Regions from separate parts of the Silvania sp. genome, predicted to be linked through region 2. Evidence: predicted binding sites of a transcription regulator. Region 2 holds the regulator's gene; each other region holds the start of a gene.
What was found. The regulator PurR, encoded in region 2, represses purine synthesis genes. The targets are predictions, from matches to a motif close to CANGCAAACGTTTGCNTG.

Region 1 (4,192 bases), on a different contig from region 2:
CGGTTGCATTTAGGGGTACGATTTTGCGATTAATCGTGCATACTGTGCGCCTTTTGTGGGCCAAGGGACTAAGCACACATTTGTTATATAAACGAAAAAGACTAGTCTATGAGCACTGATAATAAGCAATCATTACCCGCAATAACGCTCGCGGCGATTGGGGTTGTCTACGGTGATATCGGCACCAGCCCGCTTTATACGCTTCGTGAATGTCTGTCCGGCCAGTTTGGTTTTGGTGTTGAACGTGACGCTGTATTTGGTTTTTTGTCACTTATCTTCTGGCTGCTGATCCTGGTTGTTTCTGTTAAATATCTCTCTTTCGTGATGCGGGCTGATAACGCCGGCGAAGGCGGGATCCTGACGCTGATGTCACTCGCCGGGCGCCACACGTCCGCCAGAATGACCTCGTTCCTGGTCATCATTGGCCTGGTTGGCGGCAGCTTTTTCTTCGGAGAAGTGGTGATCACGCCAGCTATCTCGGTGCTATCGGCGATAGAGGGGCTTGAGATTATCGCGCCGCAGCTTGATGCATGGGTTGTGCCGCTGGCCATCATTGTCCTGACGCTACTGTTTGTGATCCAGAAGCACGGTACCGGGCTGGTGGGGAAACTCTTCGCGCCGATTATGCTGTCCTGGTTCCTGATCCTTGCGGCGCTGGGGTTACGCAGCATTATTGCCAACCCGGACGTACTGCACGCGCTGAACCCTCTCTGGGCGGTCAACTTCTTCCTTGAATACAAGATGGTGTCGTTTGTGGCGCTGGGTGCGGTGGTGCTTTCTATTACCGGCGTTGAAGCGCTGTATGCGGATATGGGCCACTTCGGTAAACTGCCTATTCGCGTGGCCTGGTTTTCTGTGGTGCTGCCGTCGCTGGTGCTGAACTACTTTGGCCAGGGCGCGCTGTTGCTTAAAAATCCGGAAGCGATTAAAAACCCGTTCTTCCTGCTGGCACCGGACTGGGCGCTAGTACCGATGCTTATCCTCGCAACGCTGGCCACCGTGATTGCCTCTCAGGCGGTCATCTCCGGCGTGTTTTCCCTGACGCGTCAGGCCGTGCGCCTGGGCTATCTCTCGCCAATGCGCATCATCCATACCTCGGAGATGGAGTCGGGCCAGATTTATATTCCTTTCATTAACTGGCTGCTCTATACCGCAGTTGTCATCGTTATCGTCAGCTTTGAACATTCCAGTAACCTGGCGGCGGCATACGGTATTGCCGTTACCGGTACGATGGTGCTGACCTCCATTCTCTCCACCACCGTGGCGTACCGAAACTGGCACTGGAATAAATTCCTCGTGGGGATGATTCTGGTGGGCTTCCTGTGCATTGACGTGCCGTTGTTCTCCGCGAACCTCGACAAGATTGTCTCCGGTGGCTGGCTGCCGCTGACGCTGGGTCTGGTGATGTTCATTGTGATGACCACCTGGAAGAGTGAGCGCTTCCGACTGCTGCGCCGGATGCATGAACACGGTAATTCTCTCGAGGCGATGATCGCCTCGCTGGAGAAATCGCCGCCGGTACGCGTGCCGGGCACGGCGGTGTACATGTCCCGTGCGTTGAACGTCATTCCGTTCGCGCTGATGCACAATCTTAAGCACAACAAGGTCCTGCATGAGCGGGTGATCCTGCTGACGCTGCGCACCGAAGATGCGCCGTATGTGCATAACGTCCGTCGGGTGCAGATAGAGCAGCTCTCGCCGACCTTCTGGCGGGTGGTGGCTAGCTACGGCTGGCGTGAAACCCCGAATGTGGAAGAGGTGTTCCACCGCTGTGGGTTGGAGGGCTTAAGCTGTCGGATGATGGAAACCTCCTTCTTTATGTCGCACGAGTCGCTGATTATCGGCAAACGCCCCTGGTATCTGCGCCTGCGTGGCAGGCTCTATCTTATCCTCCAGCGTAATGCCCTGCGTGCGCCCGACCAGTTCGAAATCCCGCCTAACCGTGTGATTGAGTTAGGCACTCAGGTCGAGATTTAATATCCTCTCCAGTCTGATGTCCTCACCCCAACCCTCTCCCACAGGGAGAGGGTGCAAACCTAAAAAACGGTAACCAGAGGGTTACCGTTTTGCATTTACCTCCTCCCGCATTTCACTTAGCGAAACGTTTCGACGACGATCACAAATCTGCAACGCCATGGTGGTTTTCTGTTCATCGGTAAGATTAAACTTATCTCAGCGAAACGTTTCGCTGGTGGAGCAGAAAAATGAAGAAAGGCACGGTACTTAATTCTGAAATCTCATCGGTTATCTCCCGTCTGGGGCATACCGATATGCTGGTAGTTTGTGACGCAGGCTTACCGGTTCCGCGCAGCACCACCCGTATCGATATGGCGTTAACGCAGGGCGTTCCCTCGTTTATGCAGGTATTGGGCGTGGTGACGGCGGAGATGCAGGTTGAGTCAGCCATTCTGGCGGCGGAAATCAAACAGCATAATCCGCAGCTCCACGAAACGTTGCTGGGTCATATCGAGCAGCTGCAACAACACCAGGGCACCACCATAAAAATTAATTACATAACGCACGAACAGTTCAAACAACACACCGCTGACAGCCAGGCGGTGATTCGCAGCGGGGAGTGTTCCCCGTATGCGAATATTATTCTCTGTGCTGGCGTCACCTTCTGAGGTCACCATGGACGCACTCCTGCAACTGAAAGGGATCGATAAATCGTTCCCGGGTGTTAAAGCCCTCTCCGGCGCAGCGCTGAATGTCTACGCCGGTCGCGTGATGGCGCTGGTCGGTGAAAACGGCGCCGGCAAATCCACCATGATGAAAGTGCTGACCGGCATTTATATGCGCGATGCCGGTTCGCTGCTGTGGCTGGGTAAAGAAACCACCTTTAACGGTCCCAAATCCTCTCAGGAAGCGGGTATCGGCATCATTCATCAGGAATTGAACCTGATCCCGCAGCTGTCGATTGCGGAGAACATCTTCCTCGGACGTGAGTTCGTTAATCGCTTTGGCAAAATCGACTGGAAACAGATGTATGCCGAAGCCGATAAACTGCTGGCGAAGCTGAATCTGCGCTTTAAGAGCGATCGGCTGGTGGGCGAATTGTCGATTGGCGATCAGCAGATGGTCGAAATTGCCAAGGTGCTGAGCTTCGAATCCAAAGTCATCGTCATGGATGAACCGACCGATGCGCTGACCGACACCGAAACCGACTCCCTGTTCCGGGTGATTCGCGAGCTGAAAGCCCAGGGGCGCGGCATTGTTTACATCTCCCACCGTATGAAAGAGATCTTCGAGATTTGCGATGACGTGACGGTTTTCCGCGACGGGCAGTTTATTGCCGAACGCGAAGTGGCCACGCTGACCGAAGACTCGCTGATTGAGATGATGGTGGGGCGCAAGCTCGAAGACCAGTATCCACGTATTGCTAAGGCGCCGGGTGATATCCGCCTGAAGGTCGATAACCTGTGTGGCCCTGGCGTGCATGACGTTACCTTTACCCTGCGTCAGGGCGAAATCCTCGGCGTGGCGGGGTTAATGGGGGCCGGACGTACTGAGCTGATGAAAGTCCTGTATGGCGCCCTGTCGCGTACCAGCGGCTACGTCACCCTCGATGGTCATGAAGTTGTCACCCGGTCACCGCAGGATGGGCTGGCGAACGGCATCGTCTATATCTCCGAAGACCGTAAGCGCGATGGTCTGGTGCTGGGGATGTCGGTGAAAGAGAACATGTCGCTGACCGCGCTGCGCTACTTCAGCCGCAGCGGTGGTAGCCTGAAACATAAAGATGAACAGCAGGCGGTAAGTGATTTCATTCGCCTGTTTAACGTCAAAACCCCGTCAATGGAACAGGCTATCGGTCTGCTTTCCGGCGGTAATCAGCAGAAAGTGGCAATTGCCCGCGGCCTGATGACGCGGCCTAAAGTGCTGATCCTCGATGAGCCAACCCGCGGTGTTGACGTTGGGGCGAAGAAAGAGATTTATCAGCTCATTAACCAGTTTAAGGCTGACGGGTTGAGCATCATTCTGGTCTCTTCCGAGATGCCAGAGGTATTAGGCATGAGCGATCGCATTATCGTCATGCATGAAGGGCATCTCGGCGGTGAATTCACTCGCGAGCAGGCCACCCAGGAAGTTCTGATGGCTGCCGCTGTGGGCAAGCTTAATCGCGTGAATCAGGAGTAAGAAGATGACTACCCAGGCTATTTCTGGACGCCGATATTTCACTAAGGCATGGCTG
Region 2 (4,192 bases):
TCAGCCCGGCAAGCCAGACTAAAAATCCTTTCCCAGGTATCACTGTGTTTATTCTCCGTTATAGGTGCAGGTGTCATTGCCGCAGAGTGTAGGCAGTGCAATCCGGCTTGTGAAACGCTAATATTTGGCTGTTGCATTCAAAAATTTTGCAGGCAGAAAATGTGGTCAGAATATTCTCTAGAAGTGGTGGATGCCGTCGCGCGCAACGGCAGTTTTAGCGGTGCAGCGCAGGAGCTGCACCGGGTGCCTTCTGCCATCAGCTATACGGTGCGTCAGCTGGAGGAGTGGCTGGCGGTGCCGCTGTTTGAACGGCGTCACCGGGATGTGGAGCTGACGCCCGCCGGGGTGTGGTTTCTCAAGGAGGGGCGATCTGTTATCAAAAAAATGCAGATCACCCGAGAACAGTGTCAGCAGATTGCCAACGGCTGGCGAGGCCATCTGTCGATTGCGGTGGATAATATTGTGCGCCCCGAGCGCACCCGGCAGATGATCGTTGATTTCTATCGTCACTTTTCTGACGTGGAGCTGCGGGTGTCCCAGGAGGTCTTCAATGGCGTCTGGGATGCGCTGGCGGACGGCAGGGTCGAGATGGCGATCGGTGCGACCCAGGCTATCCCGGTAGGGGGGCGCTATGCGTTTCGCGATATGGGCACCCTGAGCTGGAACTGCGTGGTGGCCAGCCACCATCCGCTGGCCGCGATGGCAGGGCCGCTCAGCGATGATACTTTGCGCAACTGGCCATCGCTGGTGCGGGAAGATACCTCACGTTCGTTGCCGAAGCGCATCACCTGGCTGCTGGATAATCAGCGGCGGATCGTGACCCCGGACTGGGAGTCGTCAGCGTCCTGTCTCTCTGCCGGACTGTGCGTGGGGATGGTACCGGCGCACGTCGCCCGACCGTGGATTGACAGTGGCAAGTGGGTGGCGCTGTCGCTGGAAAATCCCTTCCCGGATGCCGCCTGCTGCCTGACCTGGCAGCAAAACGATATCTCTCCGGCCCTGGCGTGGCTGCTGGCGTATCTCGGCGATAGCGAAACGATGAATAAGGAATGGCTGCGGGAGCCAGAGGGGCTGGCTCCCGGGGAGGATTAACGGCGGTAGTCGCGGAAAGGACCATCCGCGACCGAGCGGCGTTCGATCAGACGCGGATGCACTTCAATGGAGTGTGACTCTTCGCGCTTGCTGACAATACGATCCAGCAACATATTGAAGGCCGTCTCCCCCAGCGAATCTTTCGGCTGGTGGATGGTGGTCAGCGCCGGCGTAAAGAAGCGCGCGTTGCGCACGTTATCATAGCCGATCAGCGAAATATCCTGCGGGACGCGCAGGCCCATTTCGTCGGCGGCGCACAGCGCGCCCATCGCCATAATATCCCCGCCGCAGAATATCGCCGTCGGACGCGGGCTCTGGGAGAGGATCTGCTGCATCGCGCGGTAGCCGGATTCCGGCTCAAAGTCGCCCTGCACAATCCAGTTTTCCGGCACAGTGATCAGCGTCTCTTCCATCGCTTTCATAAAGCCTGCCAGTCGACCGGCGCCGGTGTTGCGCTCCAGCGGCCCTGGAATCACGCCAATTTCGCGGTGGCCGCGTTCGATCAGATACCGACCGGCCATATACCCGCCTTCAAAGGCGTTATCGATTACCGAGTCGGTAAAGTCGGCTTTGGCTTCGCCCCAGTCCATCACCACCATCGGAATATTGCGATACTCCTCCAGCATATTGAGCAGCGATTCCGGGTATTCGGAACACATCACCAGCAGGCCATCAACGCGCTTTTGCGCCATCATCGACAGATAGGCCCGCTGTTTCTCGAGGCTGTTCCAGGCGTTGCCCAGAATCAGGGTGTAGCCTTTCTGGAAGCAATTCTTCTCTACGGCTTCAATAATTTCAGCAAAATAGGGCGCTTCGCTGCTGGTCGCCAGTAAGCCGATTGTCTTGGTGTGATTCACTTTCAGGCTGCGGGCCACGGCGCTTGGAGAATAGTGCAGCTCTTTAATCGCCGCCCAGACGTTGTTGCGCGTCTCTTCCGCGACAAAGCGCGTTTTGTTAATCACATGTGATACGGTTGTAGTGGAAACGTTTGCGCGTTTCGCCACGTCTTTAATTGTTGCCATCAGATGTCACTCCAGACCATATCTAAGCTCCTGAAAAACCAATAGGTAAACGTTTGCCTTCACTCGCCCTAATTGCGCAATTTGAATTGCGGTACGCCGGGAAAACGACACAGGACGTCAGGAGGGGGTCAATGGCCGGTACGCTAATAAATTTAGCGTGGAATTTTGGCTGATCTTGACCAAAAGGGGAAGAACAAAAACGGTAATCCACCTAAAACCCGCAAGATTTTTGCTGTGAACTGTGTAAAAATGAGCAAGCTCACTCTTCATGGGGTGATTAAAAGGAGAAAAATTGATGAGTACCGATCTTAAGTTTTCGCTGGTTACGACCGTTATTGTCCTGAGTTTGATCGTGGCGAGTGCTTTCACTGCTGCGCTGCACTGATCGATACGGGGGAGCCTGCTCTCCCTCGTTTCTCCTGGCTGATTGTTACGCCTCCTGCAATAATCTTTTGCCAAAATGTAAACTTCTCATTTTTTGTGATTGATGTCATGCTTTCGCCTTCATTGTTCTGTGTCGCGTGACGACACGGTGTCTGGAGTTGAAGTATGAAAATCAATTTTCCCCTGCTGGCCCTGGCGATTGGTGCATTTGGCATTGGCACCACTGAATTCTCCCCGATGGGATTGTTACCGGTCATCGCCCGGGGTGTGGATGTTTCTATTCCCGCCGCAGGAATGCTGATCAGTGCCTATGCCATCGGTGTGATGGTGGGGGCACCGCTGATGACGCTTCTCCTGTCGCATCGTGGCCGTCGTAATGCGCTGATCTTCCTGATGGCGATTTTTACCGTTGGTAACGTGCTGTCGGCCCTCGCGCCGGATTACACCACCCTGATGCTGTCCCGCATCCTCACCAGCCTGAACCACGGGGCCTTCTTTGGCTTGGGCTCAGTGGTGGCTGCAAGCGTGGTGCCTAAACATAAGCAGGCGAGCGCAGTGGCTACCATGTTTATGGGGCTGACGATTGCCAATATTGGCGGCGTCCCGGCGGCGACGTGGATGGGCGAAGTGATTGGCTGGCGGATGTCGTTCCTTGCGACTGCGGGGCTTGGCGTGGTGGCGATGATCGCGCTGTTCTTCTCGTTGCCGAAAGGCGGGGCGGGTGAAAAGCCGGAGGTGCGCAAAGAGTTGGCGGTGCTGATGCGCCCGCAGGTGCTGTCTGCGTTGCTGACCACGGTGCTGGGCGCCGGGGCAATGTTTACCCTCTATACCTATATTTCGCCGGTGCTGCACGACATCAACCAGGCGACCCCGGCCTTTGTCACTGCCATGCTGGTGCTGATCGGCGTTGGGTTCTCGCTGGGTAACTACCTGGGCGGCAAGCTGGCGGATAAGTCAGTGAATGGCACGCTGAAGGGCTTTTTACTGCTGCTGATCGTGATTATGCTGGCAATTCCCTGGCTGGCACGCAATGAGATCGGCGCGGCAATTGCGATGGTGGTGTGGGGGATGGCAACTTTCGCGGTGGTGCCGCCGCTGCAGATGCGCGTGATGCGTGTCGCCAGCGATGCGCCGGGGCTGTCGTCGTCAGTGAATATCGGTGCTTTCAATCTGGGCAATGCGCTCGGCGCGGCGGCAGGCGGGGCGGTGATCTCCAGCGGCATGGGGTACAGCTTTGTGCCGGTAATGGGGGCAATGATTGCCGCCCTGGGCCTAATTCTGGTGCTCGCGTCCGGCAGAAATCAGCCGCAGCCGGTGGGTGCCACCGAGTAACAATAATGCAGAAGGGCTCGCCCTTCTGCACTGCATTTATGCTGCGAAGTTCTTCGCTACAAATTCCCAGTTCACCAGCGCCCAGAAGTGCTCAAGGTAGTTCGGGCGCGCATTGCGGTAATCGATGTAGTACGCATGTTCCCACACGTCGACGGTCATCAGCGGCGTAGCGTTCGTGGTCAGCGGCGTTCCTGCATTGGACGTTGAGACGATTGCCAGCGTGCCATCCGCCTCTTTAACCAGCCAGGTCCAGCCCGCGCCAAAGTTCTTCACTGCTGCATCGGTAAACGCCGCTTTAAAGGCGGCGAAGCTGCCAAACGTAGCGCTGATGGCCGCAGCCAGTTCACCCGTTGGTTCGCCAC
Region 3 (4,192 bases), on a different contig from region 2:
TCAGCTTGAGCCCGCACTGGGCCTGGCCGGACTCGCGCTGCTTATCGCGGGCGGGCTGGTCTGGCAGCGTCAGGCTGAAAGGTAACGGCAATCGGAATAATTATCGCGGTGAATACTGGATTATGCTCGCCGCCTCGCGCACAATGAGTGCACATTTTGCCCCACGAAGGGTAGAAGAGCGTCACACCTGCAGGAGAACAGAATGTCATCAATGAGTAAAGAAGCAGCACTTGTCCACGAAGCGCTGGTTGCGCACGGCCTTGAAACCCCGTTGCGTCCACCGGTTCAGGATCTGGACAATGAAACACGTAAACGTCTCATTTCCGGGCACATGACCGAAATCATGCAGCTGCTGAATCTCGATTTGAGCGATGACAGTCTGATGGAGACCCCACGTCGCATCGCCAAAATGTATGTCGATGAGATCTTCTCCGGTCTGGATTACGCCAATTTCCCGAAAATCACCGTCATTGAAAATAAAATGAAGGTCGATGAGATGGTGACGGTGCGCGATATCACCCTGACCAGCACCTGCGAGCATCACTTTGTGACCATCGACGGGAAAGCAACGGTGGCCTATATCCCGAAAGACGCGGTGATTGGCCTGTCGAAGATTAACCGCATTGTGCAGTTCTTTGCCCAGCGTCCGCAGGTGCAGGAGCGTTTAACCCAGCAGATCCTTACCGCGCTGCAAACGCTGCTGGGCACCAATAACGTGGCGGTATCCATTGACGCCGTGCATTACTGCGTGAAAGCGCGCGGCATTCGTGATGCCACCAGCGCCACCACCACGACCTCGCTGGGCGGTCTGTTTAAATCCAGCCAGAACACCCGTCAGGAGTTCCTGCGCGCCGTGCGTCACCACAACTGATCGTCAGGGCAGAGTACATGGAGAGAAATGTCACGCTGGATTTCGTCCGTGGCGTCGCGATTCTGGGTATTCTGCTGCTGAATATCAGCGCCTTCGGTTTACCGAAGGCCGCCTATCTTAACCCCGCCTGGTATGGCGACATCACCCTGCGCGACGCCTGGACATGGGCGGCGCTGGATCTGTTCGCCCAGGTTAAATTCCTCACCCTGTTTGCCCTGCTGTTTGGCGCAGGGCTCCAGCTGTTGCTGAAACGCGGCAAACGCTGGATCCAGGCCCGGCTCTCCCTGCTGGTGCTGCTCGGTTTCATTCATGGCATCTTCTTCTGGGATGGCGACATTCTGCTGGCTTACGGGCTGGTGGGGCTGATCTGCTGGCGTATCATCCGCGATGCCCATGACGTCAAAAACCTGTTCAATACCGGCGTGGTGCTGTTTGTCATCGGCGTGGCCATTTTGCTGCTGCTGGGGATGATCTCCGGCGGATCCACCAACCGTTCGTGGGTGCCGGATGCGGCGAATCTACAGTATGAGCAGTTCTGGAAGTTGGGCGGCGGCATGGAAGCGGTCAGCAACCGCGTCGATATGCTGGGCAGCAACTTGCTGGCCCTTGGCGCACAGTATGGCTGGCAGCTGGCGGGGATGATGCTGATTGGCGCTGCGCTGATGCGCACCGGCTGGCTGCGGGGCGAATTCAGCCTGCGGCACTACCGACGCACCGGCTTCTGGCTGGTGCTGATTGGGCTGGTGATTAACCTGCCTGCGGTGATTGCGCAGTGGCAGCTCAACTGGGACTACCGCTGGTGCGCCTTCCTGCTGCAGGCCCCCCGGGAACTGAGCGCACCGTTCCAGACGATTGGCTATGCTGCGCTAATCTACGGCTTCTGGCCGCAGCTCAGCCGCTTTCGGCTGGTGATGGCGATTGCCTGCGTCGGTCGGATGGCGCTCAGTAACTACATTTTACAAACCCTTATCTGCACCACGCTGTTCTATCATTTAGGTTTGTTTATGCATTTTGACCGTCTGCAGCTGCTGGCCTTTGTCCCGCTGGTGTGGCTGGCGAACATCCTCTTCTCTCTTCTCTGGCTGCGCTACTTCCGCCAGGGGCCCCTCGAATGGTGCTGGCGGCAATTAACCGCACGTGCATCAGGGGTATCATCAAACAATACATCCGGATAACGATCCAGATCACAATCATTAACAAAACGGATGTAACCGTTTTCATCGTTGTGAGCTTCTTCACGTAGTCGCTGCCTTGTCGCTGCCAGAATAGTCACCTTGCTAAACACAGGGGGTGTCTGTGAGTTGCTGCAATCTAAATAAGTGTGGTGAATATGATCACCATTCGTGACGTCGCCCGTCAGGCGGGCGTCTCTGTCGCCACGGTCTCCCGGGTATTAAACAATAGCGCGCTGGTCAGCCCGGAAACACGCGAGTGCGTGATGAAGGCGGTGACGGCGCTGGGCTACCGTCCCAATGCCAACGCGCAGGCGCTGGCAACCCAGGTGAGCGACACCATCGGCGTGGTGGTGATGGACGTGTCTGACGCCTTCTTTGGCGCGCTGGTCAAAGCCGTCGATATGGTCGCCCAGGAGCACAACAAATATGTGCTGATTGGCAACAGCTATCACGAGGCGGAAAAAGAGCGCAATGCCATTGAGGTGCTGATTCGCCAGCGCTGTAACGCCCTGATAGTCCACTCCAAAGCGTTAAGCGACGAAGAGCTGTCGGTGCTGATGGCGCAGATCCCCGGCATGGTGCTGATTAACCGCATCGTGCCCGGCTTCGCCCATCGCTGCGTCTGCCTGGATAACGTCAGCGGCGCGATGATGGCGACGCGAATGCTGGTCAATAACGGCCATCAGCGCATCGGCTATCTGGCGTCCAGTCACCGGGTCGAGGATGACGACATGCGTCGTGAAGGCTGGCAGAAAGCGCTGCTGGAGCAGGGGATCACCGCCTCAGAAAGCTGGATTGGTACCGGTGCGCCGGATATGCAGGGTGGGGAAGCCGCGATGGTGGAACTGCTCGGGCGCAACCTGCAGCTGACGGCGGTCTTTGCTTACAACGACAGCATGGCCGCAGGCGCCTTGACGGCGTTAAAAGACAACGGCATTGCGGTGCCACAGCATTTGTCATTGATTGGTTTCGATGATATCCCGATTGCCCGTTACACCGACCCGCAGCTGACCACCGTACGTTACCCGATCGCCTCTATGGCGCGGCTGGCCACTGAGCTGGCGTTACAGGGTGCCGCAGGCACGCTGGATCTCAATGCAACACACTGTTTCATGCCGACTTTAGTGCGTCGCCACTCGGTTGCCATTCGGCAAATTGTGGCTCCGATCACTAACTGATAATGAGGGGTGATGTAACCGTTTTCAATCTGTGAGTAAATTCACAGTATCTTAACAAGGCGCTGACTATGATGTCAGCGTTTTAGAGAGTGAAACGCTATGTAACGGTGATTAATCACTTTCACTATAGCCAAGGTACGAGAAACAACCAAAAAAACGCATTCTGGAGCGTTACCGACCAAGGAAGATAGAAATTTTATAAGTGGACTTCGGCCGGCGTTAACGTTTCATTAACATGCTGCCTGCCGATCGTTATTCACACAAACTACCCTGCATAAAAACCGGAGATATCATGAATAAGAAGGTGTTGGCTCTGTCTGCTGTGATGGCAAGTATGCTTTTTGGGGCGGCCGCGCACGCTGCAGATAGCCGTATTGGTGTGACTATCTATAAATACGACGACAACTTCATGTCTGTTGTACGTAAAGCAATTGAGAAAGAAGGTAAAGACGCATCTGGCATTCAGCTGCTGATGAATGACTCCCAGAACGACCAGTCCAAACAGAACGACCAGATCGACGTTCTGCTGGCAAAAGGCGTGAAAGCACTGGCAATCAACCTGGTTGACCCGGCTGCTGCTGGCACCGTTATCGATAAAGCACGTGGTCAGAATGTGCCAATCGTGTTCTTCAACAAAGAACCTTCCCGTAAAGCGCTGGATAGCTACGACAAAGCCTTCTACGTGGGTACCGACTCCAAAGAATCCGGCATTATTCAGGGCGACCTGATTGCTAAACACTGGGCGGCAAACCCGAACTGGGATCTAAACAAAGACGGTCAGATTCAGTTCGTGCTGCTGAAAGGCGAGCCGGGCCACCCGGATGCTGAAGCCCGTACCACTTACGTTATCAAAGAGCTGAACGACAAGGGTCTGAAAACCCAACAGCTGGCTTTAGATACCGCAATGTGGGACACCGCGATGGCGAAAGATAAGATGGATGCCTGGCTGTCCGGCCCGAACGCGAACA
Region 4 (4,192 bases), on a different contig from region 2:
GCCCGGCTGCTGCACGATCCGATGCGCGGGCGTTACGCTATTCTGACGATCCACCACAATACGCAGCGGCTGACGGACATTTCCCTGCGGGTAGAGCGCCTGGGTGTCAGCATTCAGCTCATCCCAGCGCACGGTAAGGGCAGGATCGTCTGCCAGCACGGTGGCATGGCTGGTGAGAATAGCATGACTTTGCGCACGCAGACGTTGCACATCGCGCCTTGCCTGCGGGGAGGTAATCCACTGGCTTTCGCCGCTGGCCATCGCCGTGCGGCCATCGAGCGAGGCGCCCATCTTTAACTGAATATAGGGGAAACCGGTCCGCATCCGCTTGAGGAAGCCTTTATTCAGGCGTTCCGCTTCACTCATCATCAGCCCGTGACTGACCTCAATGCCCGCCTGCTGCAGGCGATAAAGACCGCGCCCGGCAACCTGCGGGTTGGGATCCTGCATGGCAGCGACAACGCGTGACACACCGGCGGCGATCAGCGCGTCGCAGCACGGCGGCGTACGCCCGTGATGACTGCAAGGTTCCAGCGTCACATAAGCGGTTGCGCCTCGGGCTTTCTCGCCCGCCATGCGCAGGGCATGCACTTCTGCATGCGGCTCGCCGGCACGGTAGTGAAAACCTTCGCCGACAATCTGGCCATCGTTAACAATCACACAGCCGACATTGGGGTTGGGATGGGTGGTGAAACGTCCGCGTTGCGCCAGCTTGAGCGCTCGCGCCATGTAAATCTCATCCTGCATGCGCTTAATCCTGTAGGCGGGCGATCTCTTCGCCAAACTCTTTGATATCTTCAAAACTGCGGTAGACGGAGGCAAAGCGGATATAGGCAACTTTATCGAGCTTTTTGAGCTGCTCCATCACCAGGTTGCCAATCATTTTGCTGGCCACTTCGCGTTCACCGGTTGCACGCAGCTGCGATTTAATATGGTTGAGCGCCATTTCAACGTCGTCGGCGCTGACCGGGCGTTTCTCCAGCGCTTTGAGGATCCCTCGGCGCAGCTTCTCTTCGTTGAACGGTTCGCGAATGTCGTTACTTTTCACGACGCGCGGCATCACCAGCTCGGCCACTTCAAAGGTGGTGAAACGTTCATTACACTCCAGGCACTGGCGGCGGCGGCGCACGGAAGAGCCTTCTCCCACCAGTCGGGAGTCGATTACTTTGGTATCCACGGCGAGACAAAATGGGCAATGCATGCGATGTCCTGACTATCGGGTTGACTGAACTCTATTTTACCCTGAACTGGGCTGACAACAAAGAAGACGCGTTTTTGGGATAAAGGATCTATACCCGAGCCCGCGACGTTGACTACCCTTAGCAGAATCCGTTATCTCAGGGAAATAATCACCATGACAAGACGTTACCTAAGAATACTGCTGGTGGGAAGCCTCTTTAGCCTGAGCGCCTGCGCCCAGCAAAGTGAAGTGCGCCAGATGAACCAGAGCGTCAGCTCGCTGAATGCGACCATGAGTAAGCTCAATCAGGAAACCGTAAAAATCACCCAACAGAACGCGCTGAACGTTAAATCCACCAGCGGGGTGTATCTGCTGCCTGGCTCGAATACCCCTGCTCGTCTGAACAGCCAGATTGGCACCTTGCGTATGTCGCTGGTCAACGTGGCGCCCAATGCCGATGGCACCCGCGCGACGCTACGCATTCAGGGGGAATCGAACGATCCGCTGCCGGCATTTAGCGCTACCGTAGAGTGGGGCCAGATTCAGGGTACGACCGATAGCTTCCAGGAGGTGAATGTCCAGACCCAGCTGATTAACGCTCCGGCCAGCGTGCTGGCACCGAGCGATGTCGATATTCCGCTTCAGCTAAACGGTATCACCCCGGACCAGCTTGGGTTTGTCCGCATTCACGATATTCAGCCCGTCGCGCAATAATCCCCCTGCGGAACGTGTTTCGCGTTCCGCTCCTCCCTTCGCCGTAATGATTGGCAACATCAATGTTTGCCATTACAATCCGCTCCGTTAAAATACGCAAACGTGAACGCAATCGATTACGTATATGAGAGATATGTGAAACAACACATATTTTTGTGAGCAGGGATTCCTATAATAGGCTCGCAGAAACACGAAATATTTAGAAACGCAATTCGCGCCTTTTTCACTCCCGTTAGGGATTTCAAATCAGTGGCATCATTATGAAAAAAACATTACTGGCAGCCGGTGCAGCACTGGCACTCTCCTCCACTTTTGCTGTGCAGGCAGCAGAAAACGATAAACCAGAGTATGTCTCCGACTGGTGGCACCAGAGCGTCAACGTGGTTGGCAGCTATCACACCCGCTTTGGACCACAGATCCGTAACGATACCTACCTGGAATACGAAGCTTTCGCTAAGAAAGACTGGTTTGATTTCTATGGCTACATGGATGCGCCAGTTTTCTTCGGGGGTAACACTGACGCGAAGGGTATCTGGAACCACGGCTCCCCACTGTTCATGGAGATCGAACCGCGCTTCTCCATCGACAAGCTGACCGGTGCTGACCTGAGCTTCGGTCCGTTCAAAGAGTGGTACATCGCTAACAACTACATCTACGACATGGGCCGCAACGAAGACGGTCGTCAGAGCACCTGGTATATGGGTCTGGGTACCGACATCGATACCGGCCTGCCAATGAGCCTGTCGATGAACGTGTACGCGAAATACCAGTGGCAGAACTACGGAGCAGCAAACGAAAACGAGTGGGATGGCTACCGTTTCAAAGTGAAATACTTTGTGCCGATCACCTCCCTGTGGGGCGGTAACCTGAGCTATATCGGCTTTACCAACTTTGACTGGGGTTCAGACCTGGGCGACGACGACTTCCGTGATCTGGACGGTAAGAAAGCACGCACTAACAACTCCATCGCCTCCAGCCACATCCTGGCGCTGAACTACGATCACTGGCACTACTCTGTTGTGGCTCGTTACTGGCACAACGGTGGTCAGTGGAACGACGACGCTAGCCTGAACTTCGGCAAAGGTGACTTCAACGTCCGTTCTACCGGCTGGGGTGGTTACCTGGTTGTGGGTTACAACTTCTAATCCTGTCGTTTTGCCGGGCAAAAGCCAGCGTAACCGCTGGCTTTTTTATTGCTTCACTTTGCGCAGGAAATCCGCCAGCGACCGGTCCGCGCTTTCGCTAAACCGCCTGTCGGTCAGCGTAATATTGAGACAGCGATCGAGCCGGAAACAGCGGTAGTCATCGCGCCTTTCACACCAGGCGGCCAGTAACCAGTGCTCTCCCCAGAAAAACAACCCCAGCGGCTGCACGTCACGCCAGGATAGCTGTCCGGCTTCATCGCGATAGTGCAGCGCCAGCACCCGCTGGGCAGATATCGCCTGATGAATAACGTCAAAACCGCTGCGGGAGTGGTTTTGCATGGCGATGTCCGGGGCGTAGATCCGCGTCTGCTCGGCCTTGCGACGACTCTCTTCTGGTAGGATCGCCAGCACCTTCTCCTGCACCGACTCCAGCTCGCGCGACAGCGACTCGCCGCCCCAGGTTTTGAGCAGACGAATCGCCACCATCAGCGCTTCTGATTCACGATTTGTCAGCATCAGAGGCGGTAAATCGAAGCCCGACAACAGTCGGTACCCGCTGCCCGCCTCCCCTTCTACCGGCACACCTGAAAGCGACAAATCCCGGATATCGCGATACACCGTCCGCTCAGACACGCCCAACCGCTCGGCAAGCAACGCCGCCGTGGTCAGCCGCCTGCCGCGCAGGATCTGGACTATCTGAAACAGCCGGTCAGCACGTCGGGTCATCGGTTCTTCGCTTTCATTATGGGTATCAGGCAGGCTGGTGCAGCCCGACCCTGTTGCCTTCGCTGTCGGTAAACAGCGCAATAGTGCCAATACCGCGCGGCAGTTCAAGCGGGCCAAAAACGCACTCGCCACCGGCCGATGACACACGATCCAGCGTGGCCGCCAGATTGTCAGTATGCAGGTAAATAATAGCGCCCTGCGGTGCTGGTGTAATGCCGTCAAATTTTGCCAGCGCGCCACCGGTTGCCGGGTCTTCATGAGGGAAGATCGCCAGCTCGGCACAGTCCATTTTTTCAATCTTCAGCGCCACCTGCATCACCGGCTCATAAAAACCGATAGCCCGCGCCATATCGGCGACCGGAATTTCAAACCAGTTAATCACACTTTTCATACATCCTCCTGCCTGTTATTGGGGTTCAGAAGGAGT

Region 1: rbsD (D-ribose pyranase) is a predicted target of PurR. The motif match lies at 2,174-2,191, and genes of this name have one in related genera.
Region 3: galS (HTH-type transcriptional regulator GalS) is a predicted target of PurR. The motif match lies at 2,076-2,093, and genes of this name have one in related genera.
Region 4: ACRDD5_RS09480 (nucleoside-specific channel-forming protein Tsx) is a predicted target of PurR. The motif match lies at 2,000-2,017, and genes of this name have one in related genera.

Annotation. Positions count from the first base shown of each region.
Region 1 is NZ_JBOGBT010000065.1:10,055-14,246, forward strand. It holds gene kup (low affinity potassium transporter Kup) at 109-1,977, shown strand; gene rbsD (D-ribose pyranase) at 2,205-2,624, shown strand; gene rbsA (ribose ABC transporter ATP-binding protein RbsA) at 2,632-4,137, shown strand; gene rbsC (ribose ABC transporter permease) at 4,142-4,192, shown strand, end outside.
Region 2 is NZ_JBOGBT010000046.1:39,834-44,025, reverse strand. It holds gene punC (purine nucleoside transporter PunC) at 1-43, opposite strand, end outside; gene punR (DNA-binding transcriptional activator PunR) at 160-1,092, shown strand; gene purR (HTH-type transcriptional repressor PurR) at 1,089-2,114, opposite strand; gene ACRDD5_RS10210 (cytochrome bd-I oxidase subunit CydH) at 2,410-2,499, shown strand; gene ACRDD5_RS10205 (MFS transporter) at 2,664-3,830, shown strand; gene sodB (superoxide dismutase [Fe]) at 3,867-4,192, opposite strand, start outside.
Region 3 is NZ_JBOGBT010000017.1:16,242-20,433, forward strand. It holds gene ACRDD5_RS02865 (YbfB/YjiJ family MFS transporter) at 1-85, shown strand, start outside; gene folE (GTP cyclohydrolase I FolE) at 203-871, shown strand; gene yeiB (DUF418 domain-containing protein YeiB) at 889-2,046, shown strand; gene galS (HTH-type transcriptional regulator GalS) at 2,202-3,224, shown strand; gene mglB (galactose/glucose ABC transporter substrate-binding protein MglB) at 3,517-4,192, shown strand, end outside.
Region 4 is NZ_JBOGBT010000044.1:44,821-49,012, forward strand. It holds gene ribD (bifunctional diaminohydroxyphosphoribosylaminopyrimidine deaminase/5-amino-6-(5-phosphoribosylamino)uracil reductase RibD) at 1-747, opposite strand, end outside; gene nrdR (transcriptional regulator NrdR) at 752-1,201, opposite strand; gene ACRDD5_RS09475 (DUF3251 domain-containing protein) at 1,355-1,894, shown strand; gene ACRDD5_RS09480 (nucleoside-specific channel-forming protein Tsx) at 2,155-3,039, shown strand; gene ACRDD5_RS09485 (helix-turn-helix transcriptional regulator) at 3,085-3,765, opposite strand; gene ACRDD5_RS09490 (VOC family protein) at 3,791-4,156, opposite strand.